One region of the Mesorhizobium sp. Cs1321R2N1 genome, then DNA from elsewhere that is predicted to be linked to it. Evidence: predicted binding sites of a transcription regulator. Region 1 holds the regulator's gene; the other holds the start of a gene.
The links. The regulator HrcA, encoded in region 1, represses chaperone genes, less so after heat shock. The targets are predictions, from matches to a motif close to GTTAGCACTCNCNNNNNGNGAGTGCTAAC.
Positions count from the first base shown of each region.

Region 2: a site for HrcA is predicted at 1,749-1,777, ahead of O7A61_RS27665 (co-chaperone GroES). Genes of this name have one in related genera too.

Region 1 covers NZ_JAPYKP010000092.1:8,385-12,798, reverse strand. Annotated here, with positions in the region: gene O7A61_RS21170 (PQQ-dependent sugar dehydrogenase) at 1-665, opposite strand, end outside; gene O7A61_RS21165 (hypothetical protein) at 749-946, opposite strand; gene hrcA (heat-inducible transcriptional repressor HrcA) at 1,087-2,169, opposite strand; gene rph (ribonuclease PH) at 2,394-3,110, shown strand; gene O7A61_RS21150 (VOC family protein) at 3,293-3,703, shown strand; gene rdgB (RdgB/HAM1 family non-canonical purine NTP pyrophosphatase) at 3,703-4,380, shown strand; gene hemW (radical SAM family heme chaperone HemW) at 4,377-4,414, shown strand, end outside.
Region 2 covers NZ_JAPYKP010000161.1:4,919-9,332, reverse strand. Annotated here, with positions in the region: gene O7A61_RS27675 (ATP-binding protein) at 1-1,208, shown strand, start outside; gene O7A61_RS27670 (usg protein) at 1,311-1,589, opposite strand; gene O7A61_RS27665 (co-chaperone GroES) at 1,932-2,246, shown strand; gene groL (chaperonin GroEL) at 2,304-3,935, shown strand; gene O7A61_RS27655 (hypothetical protein) at 3,996-4,220, shown strand; gene O7A61_RS27650 (DUF982 domain-containing protein) at 4,324-4,414, shown strand, end outside.

The sequences.
Region 1 (4,414 bases):
CTTTTGCCCATGTCCTCCGCGATATTCGAGCCGGAGCCGACGGAGAGGTAAAGTGTCTTGCCGTCGGGGGAAAAGGCGATGTCGCGGGTCCAGTGGTGGCTCGAGGGGATGTCGTCGACAATAGTTTGCGGTTCGCCCGAGGCCTTCAGATCTCCATTGCGGTAGGCAAAGCGCACGATGCTGTCGCTGTTGGCGACATAGACCCATTGCGGGTCATTGCCGGGTGGATGGAAGGCGATGCCATAGGGCTGGTTGAGGCCGCCGGCGAAGATGCTTTTCTCCGCGGCTTTCGCGCTTCCGTTCGTCAGCCGATAGACACGGACCTGGTTGGCTTCGCTGTCGGCGACGAACAGGTCGCCGTTCGGCGCGACACGCACGACACGCGGATTGTCGATGCCGGACGCAACGAGTTCCGCCGAAAAGCCGGGCGGCAATTGTGGCTTGGCGCCTTGCGGCCTCTCCGTGAGGCCGGCGCCGTTCGAGGCGGATTTGGTGACATAGGGTCTCGGCAGGTCTTCCGGCTTGATCAACCGGCGCACGCCGGGCTTATCCGCGCGCCAGTCGCCGAAGGCCGCCGGGCCTTTGAGCACGGGCCGGTCGGCCTGCTGGGCGAGAGCTGCGGTCGTGAGAAACAGTGCCGACATCGCCAGTCCGGCCAATCGCATCACTTCCTCCACCCGGTCGTGAAGGAAATTAACGATCGGCTTGTCCGTGGGTTCCGTCACGCACGGTGAGCAAACTTCCGGGATCAGGTCCCGGCAGCGTAGAAATCGTCGTCCAGGCGCTTTTCCAGTTCCACGAGATCGGCCGGCAACGGCAGGCCCATGGCGCGCATTTCCCGCAGTTTTTCGCGCAGCTGTTCCTGAATTTCGTGCTGGTCCTCCGGCTGGTTGACCATTTCTTCGAGCAGCAGGCTGATCTGGGCCTTGAATGATTCCAGCGCCATTCTTTTTCTCCTTTGCAGCCGGTCTTTCGGTGTCGCACCAAAGGTATGTCGAGATTCGGGTCAGGCCGAGTCGAAAACGGTGGCACCGGAAGCGCAGGTATCAGCCGTTTGCAGGCCGGCATCACCTGAATATCAATGCCTTAGCGCAGCATACGGGAAATCAGCTGCGCCGTATAATCAACCATCGGTACGATGCGGGCATAGTTGAGCCGGGTCGGGCCGATGACGCCGAGCGCGCCGACGACGCGGGCGTCCTTGTCGCGATAGGGCGCCACCACCAGCGACGAGCCCGACAGCGAGAACAGCTTGTTTTCCGAACCGATGAAGATGCGCACGCCCGATCCCTCCTCGGCTAGGTCGAGCAGCTGGATCAATCCATCCTGCGTCTCCATGTCCTCGAACAGGTGGCGCAGCAATTCGATGTCGGCCTGGGCGGTGACGTTTTCGAGCAGATTGGCGCGGCCGCGCACGATAAGCCGGGCCGGCAGGCCGCTTTCGGCGCCCGCCCACACCGCCAGTCCCTTCTCGACGAGGTCCTGCGACAGCGTGTCGAGCGCCGCCCTCGTCTCTTCCTTGATGCGGGCGATCTCGGTGCGCGCCTCGGCCAGCGTGCGGCCGCGGATATGTGCGTTGAGGAAATTCGAGGCCTCGTGCAGCTGCGAGACGGTGATGCCGGCGGGCAGCTCGACGACGCGGTTCTCGACATCGCCATTCTGCGACACCAGCACAGCAAGCGCCTTGGTCGGCTCGAGCTGGATGAACTCGATGTGCTTCAGCGCCACCTCGTTCTTGGCGGCCAGCACCAGGCCGGCGCCGCGCGACATGCCCGACAGCATCTGGCTGGCCTCGGTCAGCATGTGCTCCAGCGTCGCGCCCGAGCCGGAGGCCCGCACCTGCGCCTCGATGGCGCGGCGCTCCTCGTCGGAGAGGTCGCCAAGCTCCATGAAGGCATCGACGAAGAAGCGCAGGCCAGCCTGCGTCGGCAGACGCCCGGCCGAAATGTGCGGCGCGTAGATCAGCCCGAGATGCTCGAGGTCGCTCATCACGTTGCGGATGGTAGCCGGCGACAGCGAGGACGGCAGGATGCGCGACAGGCTGCGCGAGCCCACGGGCTCGCCGTCCCTCAGATAGGAATCGACGATGCGCCGGAAGATGTCGCGCGAGCGCATGTCGAGCGATTGAAGCGCGGGCGACTGCGACGCGGGATCGACTGGCTTGGTCATTTGGCCAAAAACCTCCGGTTCAAGGATATAGACTTCGTTAGGCCGCGCGCAACCGGTGTCTGTGCCGGATCACCCCGGGCTGTCTGTGTCGGATCACCTCGGGGTCTGTGCCAGATCACCTCGGTGTCTGTGTCAGATCGCCGGTCCGTTTTTCTTTGCGCGCTGCCCCCCTTGCGTCTAAAAGCCGGCCACGATTTCAAGAAACTGACAAGAAAGCAGGCCGAATGCGCCCCTCCAAACGCCAATTCGACGAAATGCGCGCCATCTCCTTCGAGCGCGGCGTCTCCAAACACGCCGAAGGCTCCTGCCTGGTGAAGTTCGGCGACACGCATGTCCTGTGCACCGCGAGCCTCGAGGAAAAGGTGCCGGGCTGGATGCGCAATTCCGGCAAGGGCTGGGTCACGGCGGAATACGGCATGCTGCCGCGCTCGACCGGCGAGCGCATGCGCCGCGAGGCCTCCGCCGGCAAGCAGGGCGGCCGCACGCTGGAGATCCAGCGCCTGATCGGCCGCTCCTTGCGCGCCGTGGTCGACCTGCAGGCGCTGGGTGAACAGCAGATCACCGTCGACTGCGATGTCATCCAGGCCGACGGCGGCACCCGCACCGCTTCGATCACCGGCGGCTGGGTGGCGCTCTATGATTGCCTGCGCTGGATGGAAGCCCGGCAGATGGCCAGCGTTTCGAAAGTGCTGAAAGACCATGTCGCGGCGATTTCCTGCGGCATCCATGACGGCCAGCCGGTCATCGACCTCGATTATGTCGAGGATTCCTCGGCCGGCACCGACGCCAATTTCGTCATGACCGGCAAGGGCGGCATCGTCGAGATCCAAGGCACCGCCGAGGGCGAACCTTTCTCCGAGGACCAGTTCGGGACGCTTATGGGCCTGGCCAAGAAGGGCATTTCCCGGCTGGTCAGCCTGCAGCAGATGGCGGTGGCGTAGGGTTTAATGCCGAGCTTGAACGCCTCCCTCTGGCCTGCCGGCCATCTCCCCCTCAAGGGGGGAGATCGGATACGGTTTCGGCCTTCGCTGGTTTTCAGCGTTGCTGGGTGTGCGACAACATCGAAATTGCCAATCTCCCCCGTTGAGGGGGAGATGCCCAGCAGGGCAGAGGGGGGCGCCTCGTGACTCCCTCCGCCATCCTGGAATCCGCCCTCTACGTCACCGATCTCAATGCCGCTGAGCACTTCTACACCGACGTCCTCGGCCTCACCCAGCTCGGCAAGGTCGACGGCCGCCCCCTTTTCTTCCGCAGCGGCCCTGGCGTCCTGCTCGTCTTCAACGCCGAGGCGACCAAAATTCCGCCCGCACCAGACGCGAAGCTGAAAGTGCCGCCGCATGGCGCGGTCGGCGAGGGTCATCTGTGCTTTGCCGCCAGCGCCGCTGAAATCGACGGCTGGAGAACACATCTTCAGGCGAAGAAAATCGCCATCGAAAGCGAATTCGAATGGCCGCAAGGTGGCCGTTCGATCTATATACGCGACCCCTCGGGCAATTCGATCGAGTTCGCCGAGCCAAGAATCTGGGGCCTTTGATGCATTCACCAAACCTCCATACGCTAGATGGCAAGAAGATCGTCGTTGCCAGCCACAACGCCGGTAAGCTGCGCGAATTCGCCGACCTGATGGGTCCATTCGGCTTCGAGGCGAAGTCGGCCAAGGAGTATGGCCTGCCCGAACCGGACGAAACCGGCACCACCTTCGAGGAGAACGCCTACATCAAGGCCTTCGCCGCCGCAAAGGCGACCGGCCTGCCGGCGCTGTCGGACGATTCCGGCCTCTGCGTCGACGCGCTCGACGGCGCGCCCGGCGTCTATACCGCCAACTGGGCCGAGACGCCGGAGGGATCGCGCGATTTCGCCATGGCCATGCAGCGCACCGAAGTCGCGTTGCAGGAAGTCGGCGCCGCCACGCCCGAACGGCGCACGGGCCGCTTCGTCGCCGTCATCTGCCTCGCCTTTCCCGACGGCGAAGCCGAATACTATCGCGGCGAGGCCGAGGGCACGCTGGTCTGGCCGCCGCGCGGCGAGCTCGGCTTCGGCTACGATCCGGTGTTCTTGCCCAATGGCTTCGACAAAACCTTCGGCGAGATGAGTGCCGAGGAAAAGCACGGCTGGAAGCCAGGCCAGGCGACGGCGCTGTCGCACCGCGCCCGCGCCTTCCAGAAATTCGCCCAAGCTCGGCTTGATTCGGTCAGGCTTGGCTCCGCATGATCGGACCCGCAACCACCATGGCGCTCGACCGCGG
Region 2 (4,414 bases), on a different contig from region 1:
CGACCGTGCTCAACCTGGAAGGGCTCGATGCCGAGAACCAGATGCGGCGGGCCGCCGCCTTTCTCGGCGGGCTGTTCGAGGTCGCGCGCGACCACTGGTACCCGATGCTGGTGGTGGTCGACGAGGCGCAGCTTTTCGCGCCGGCGGTGGCCGGCGAGGTGTCGGACGAGGCGCGCAAACTCTCGCTCGGCGCCATGACCAATCTGATGTGCCGTGGCCGCAAGCGGGGGCTGGCTGGCATCATCGCCACGCAGCGGCTGGCCAAGCTCGCCAAGAACGTCGCGGCGGAAGCCTCCAACTTCCTCATGGGCCGCACCTTCCTCGATATCGACATGGCGCGCGCCGCCGATCTCCTGGGCATGGAGCGGCGGCAGGCGGAAGCCTTTCGCGATCTGGAGCGCGGGCAGTTCATGGCGCTGGGGCCGGCGCTGTCGCGGCGGCCGCTCGGCCTGCGCATCGGCCCGACCGACACCAGCCCGCGCAACGGCACGCCCAGGCTGATGCCGCTGCCGGAGGCGGGGCTCGAGGATGCCCGCGCCATCATCCTGGCCGCCCCGCCGCCGGAGACGATGCGCGCGCCACGCCGGGTGGCGTCGCCGGACCTGCTGGAGCAGCTGATGGCGGCGAAATCGGCGCCGCGCGACATCCGCCCCGAACCGGCGGAGCCGCAAATCAGTGCCGAGGATCTGGCGGAGCGGCGCGAGCGGGTGGACCGCGTGCTGCGCGCTATTCTTGCACAACCTGACGCAGGCTTCCGCGTGATCGGCGTGCTCTACCAGGAGTTCGTCGTACGCTGCCGCATCGAGGGTCTCGCCTCGGTCGTGCCTGATCTGCCCGCATTCCGCCGCATGTTGACGCGCGCCCGTGCCGGGCTGGGGTCTGAAACTAGCGAGGACGATGTGTGGCGCGACGTCTCGGTGCGCGCCTCGCTGCTGCCGGAGGACATGCAGGGCGTGTTCATGATGATCGCGCGCGCGGCGAAGGAGGGCTGGCCGTGCCCGAGCGATGGCGCGATCGCCCGCGCCTATGGCTCGCACTCCATGCGCCGGGCCCGGCGGCTGCTCACCTATATCGAGGAGCAGGGTCTGATCGTCTGCCAGCTCGACGGCGCCGGCCGGCGCACGGTGACGCTGGTCGAACTCGCCTGGGCCACGGCGCCCGGCGACCCCAGTGCCGAGGAGGCGGAGCAGGGGAGCCTGGCGCTGTAAGAGGGTTATGAAGTTTTCAACCTCGGGCTGTCACGCAAGTACCTTGGCAAGACCGGCCGGTCGCTTATCTATTTCCGGTGAGAGCCAGCCATCGAGGACGCTTTACTGGATGGTGATGACGCCTTCGATGGCTCGCCATTCCGATGGGGTGATCAGCCGGTGGTGGGCGACGCGGACGGAGTGAAGCGGTCCCTCGAGTTCGCGCTCCCAATAGGAGAGGAACCCCTTGAGTTCGGGGAACTCCGGCGCCAGATCGTAGTCCTGCCAGACATAAAGCTGCAGCAGGTTCGGATGGTCGGGCAGATGATAATGAATCTGCGCCGTGGTCAGGCCATAGCCTTCCATCTGGAGGCGGAACTCCTTGCTGACATTTTCAACCATTCATGTCTCCTTTCGGCGGCCGTCTGCAACCAACTCCTTGAGCGGGCGAGCGGTTCCGGCGCCCGCGATTGCGCCGGCCGCGGATATTTTGTTGAACCGCGGCGGAACTTCAAGCGGCAGCTCCCGGCGCGAGGCAGAATAACCACGCGATAACAGCCGGTTGGCACTCTCTCAGGGTGAGTGCTAAAATTTTTTGGCCGACCTCTTGAAACCCAAAAATGGCAAGACTAGCTCGATATGCGCGCGCGATGCCTGACAAAGGGTCGCCGCACCCCGCACCGGTCCAATTGCCGGTCCGGTGCGGAGGAACCTCAAACCTGTTTGTCCCAAGAGGAGAACGACATGGCGTTCCGTCCATTGCATGACCGTATCCTGGTCCGCCGCATCGAGGCCGAGGAAAAGACCTCCGGCGGCATCATCATTCCCGATACCGCCAAGGAGAAACCGCAGGAAGGTGAAGTCATCGCCGTCGGTCCCGGCGCGCGTGACGACAGCGGCAAGCTGACCGAACTGGATGTCAGGGTCGGTGACCGTATCCTGTTCGGCAAATGGTCCGGCACCGAGATCAAGCTCAATGGCGAGGACCTGCTCATCATGAAGGAAAGCGACGTGATGGGCGTGATCGAACAGACCGCGCAAGTGAAGAAGGCCGCCTGACGGGTTCTTCGAAAATCCACCAGTCAACGAATGCTGCCTAGATAGAGGAGTGATCCAATGGCTGCCAAAGAGGTAAAATTCCATACCGAAGCGCGCGAGAAGATGTTGCGCGGCGTCGATATCCTGGCCAATGCGGTGAAGGTGACGCTCGGCCCGAAGGGGCGCAATGTCGTCATCGACAAGTCGTTCGGCGCGCCGCGCATTACCAAGGACGGCGTCACCGTCGCCAAGGAAATCGAGCTCGAGGACAAATTCGAGAACATGGGCGCGCAGATGGTGCGCGAAGTCGCCTCCAAGACCAGTGACATTGCCGGCGACGGCACCACGACCGCGACCGTTCTGGCTCAGGCGATCGTCAAGGAAGGCGCCAAGGCCGTTGCCTCGGGCATGAACCCGATGGACCTGAAGCGCGGCATCGACAAGGCGGTGGAGGCTGTCGTGGCCGAGTTGAAGGCCAACGCCCGCAAGGTGACCCACAACGACGAGATCGCACAGGTCGGCACCATCTCCGCCAATGGCGACGCCGAGATCGGCCGCTTCCTCGCCGAGGCGATGGAGAAGGTCGGCAATGAAGGTGTCATCACCGTGGAGGAAGCCAAGACCGCCGAGACCGAACTCGAAATCGTCGAGGGCATGCAGTTCGACCGCGGCTATCTCTCGCCCTATTTCGTCACCAACCAGGACAAGATGCGCGTCGAACTCGAAGAGCCCTACGTGCTGATCCATGAAAAGAAGCTCTCCAACCTGCAGGCGTTGCTTCCGGTACTGGAAGCGGTGGTGCAGTCGGGCAAGCCGCTGCTGATCATCGCCGAGGATGTCGAGGGCGAGGCGCTGGCGACGCTGGTCGTCAACAAGCTGCGCGGCGGCCTCAAGGTCGCGGCCGTCAAGGCGCCGGGCTTCGGCGATCGCCGCAAAGCCATGCTGGAGGATATCGCCATCCTCACCGGCGGCACGGCGATTTCGGAAGACCTCGGCATCAAGCTCGAGAATGTGACGCTGGAGATGCTGGGCTGCGCCAAGAAGGTGGTGATCGAAAAGGAAAACACCACCATCGTCGACGGCGTCGGGCGCAAGGAAGAGATCCAGGGCCGCGTCGCGCAAATCAAGGCCCAGATCGAGGAGACCACCTCCGATTATGACCGCGAGAAGCTGCAGGAGCGGCTGGCCAAGCTTGCCGGCGGTGTCGCGGTGATCCGCGTCGGGGGCTCGACCGAGGTCGAGGTCAAGGAGCGCAAGGACCGCGTCGACGATGCCCTGCACGCGACCCGCGCGGCCGTCGAGGAAGGCGTGCTGCCCGGTGGCGGCGTCGCGCTGCTTCGAGCCAGCAAGGTGCTCGATGCTGTCCAGACGGACAATGCCGACCAGAAGACCGGTGTCGAGATCGTGCGCCGCGCCATCGAGACGCCTGTTCGCCAGATCGCCGAAAATGCTGGCGCGGAAGGCTCGATCATCGTCGGCAAGCTGCGCGAAAAGAGCGAGTTCGGCTGGGGCTGGAACGCCCAGACCAATGAGTTCGGCGATCTCTATGGCCAGGGTGTGATCGATCCGGCCAAGGTGGTGCGCACGGCGTTGCAGGATGCCGCGTCGGTCGCCGGCCTTCTGGTGACCACCGAGGCGATGGTGGCCGAGAAGCCGAAGAAGGAAGCCGCCGCTCCGGCGATGCCGGCCGGCGCCGGCATGGACTTCTAAGGTCCCGGTCAGTCCGCCCGCTCCCCTCGAGGGAGCGGGCATCAGTTGAGGGAGAGAGACATGGATGCAATGGCTGGCCTTGGGCCCGTGCCCGCGCCGACATATCAGACAAAGGAGTTCCTGGCCTATGAAACCGAATGCCGCAGCGTGCTGAAGCCGCTGCTGGCGGGACTGCTCGACATGGCCGAAGCCGCCGGCTGGAAGCGGCGCACCGCTGCCGCGACCCTGATGTTCCTGGCGGCGAAACAGGTGTCGGAGGAGTCCGAGGCATCGGCCGGCGGCTGAACGCCGAAAGGCGGCCAATCCCATTCACCGTGTCCGCGGCGGGCCGCTCTTACCGGTATTCGGTCCGCCGCGGGGCCTGCACAATCGAAAGGAGGCACAAGCCATGAATCGCGGGCAGTTTGAAGAACCGGTCACCCTTCTGGTCGGAATGGGCTTTCCGAGGAAGATCGAAAGCGTGATGGAAGCCTACGTGC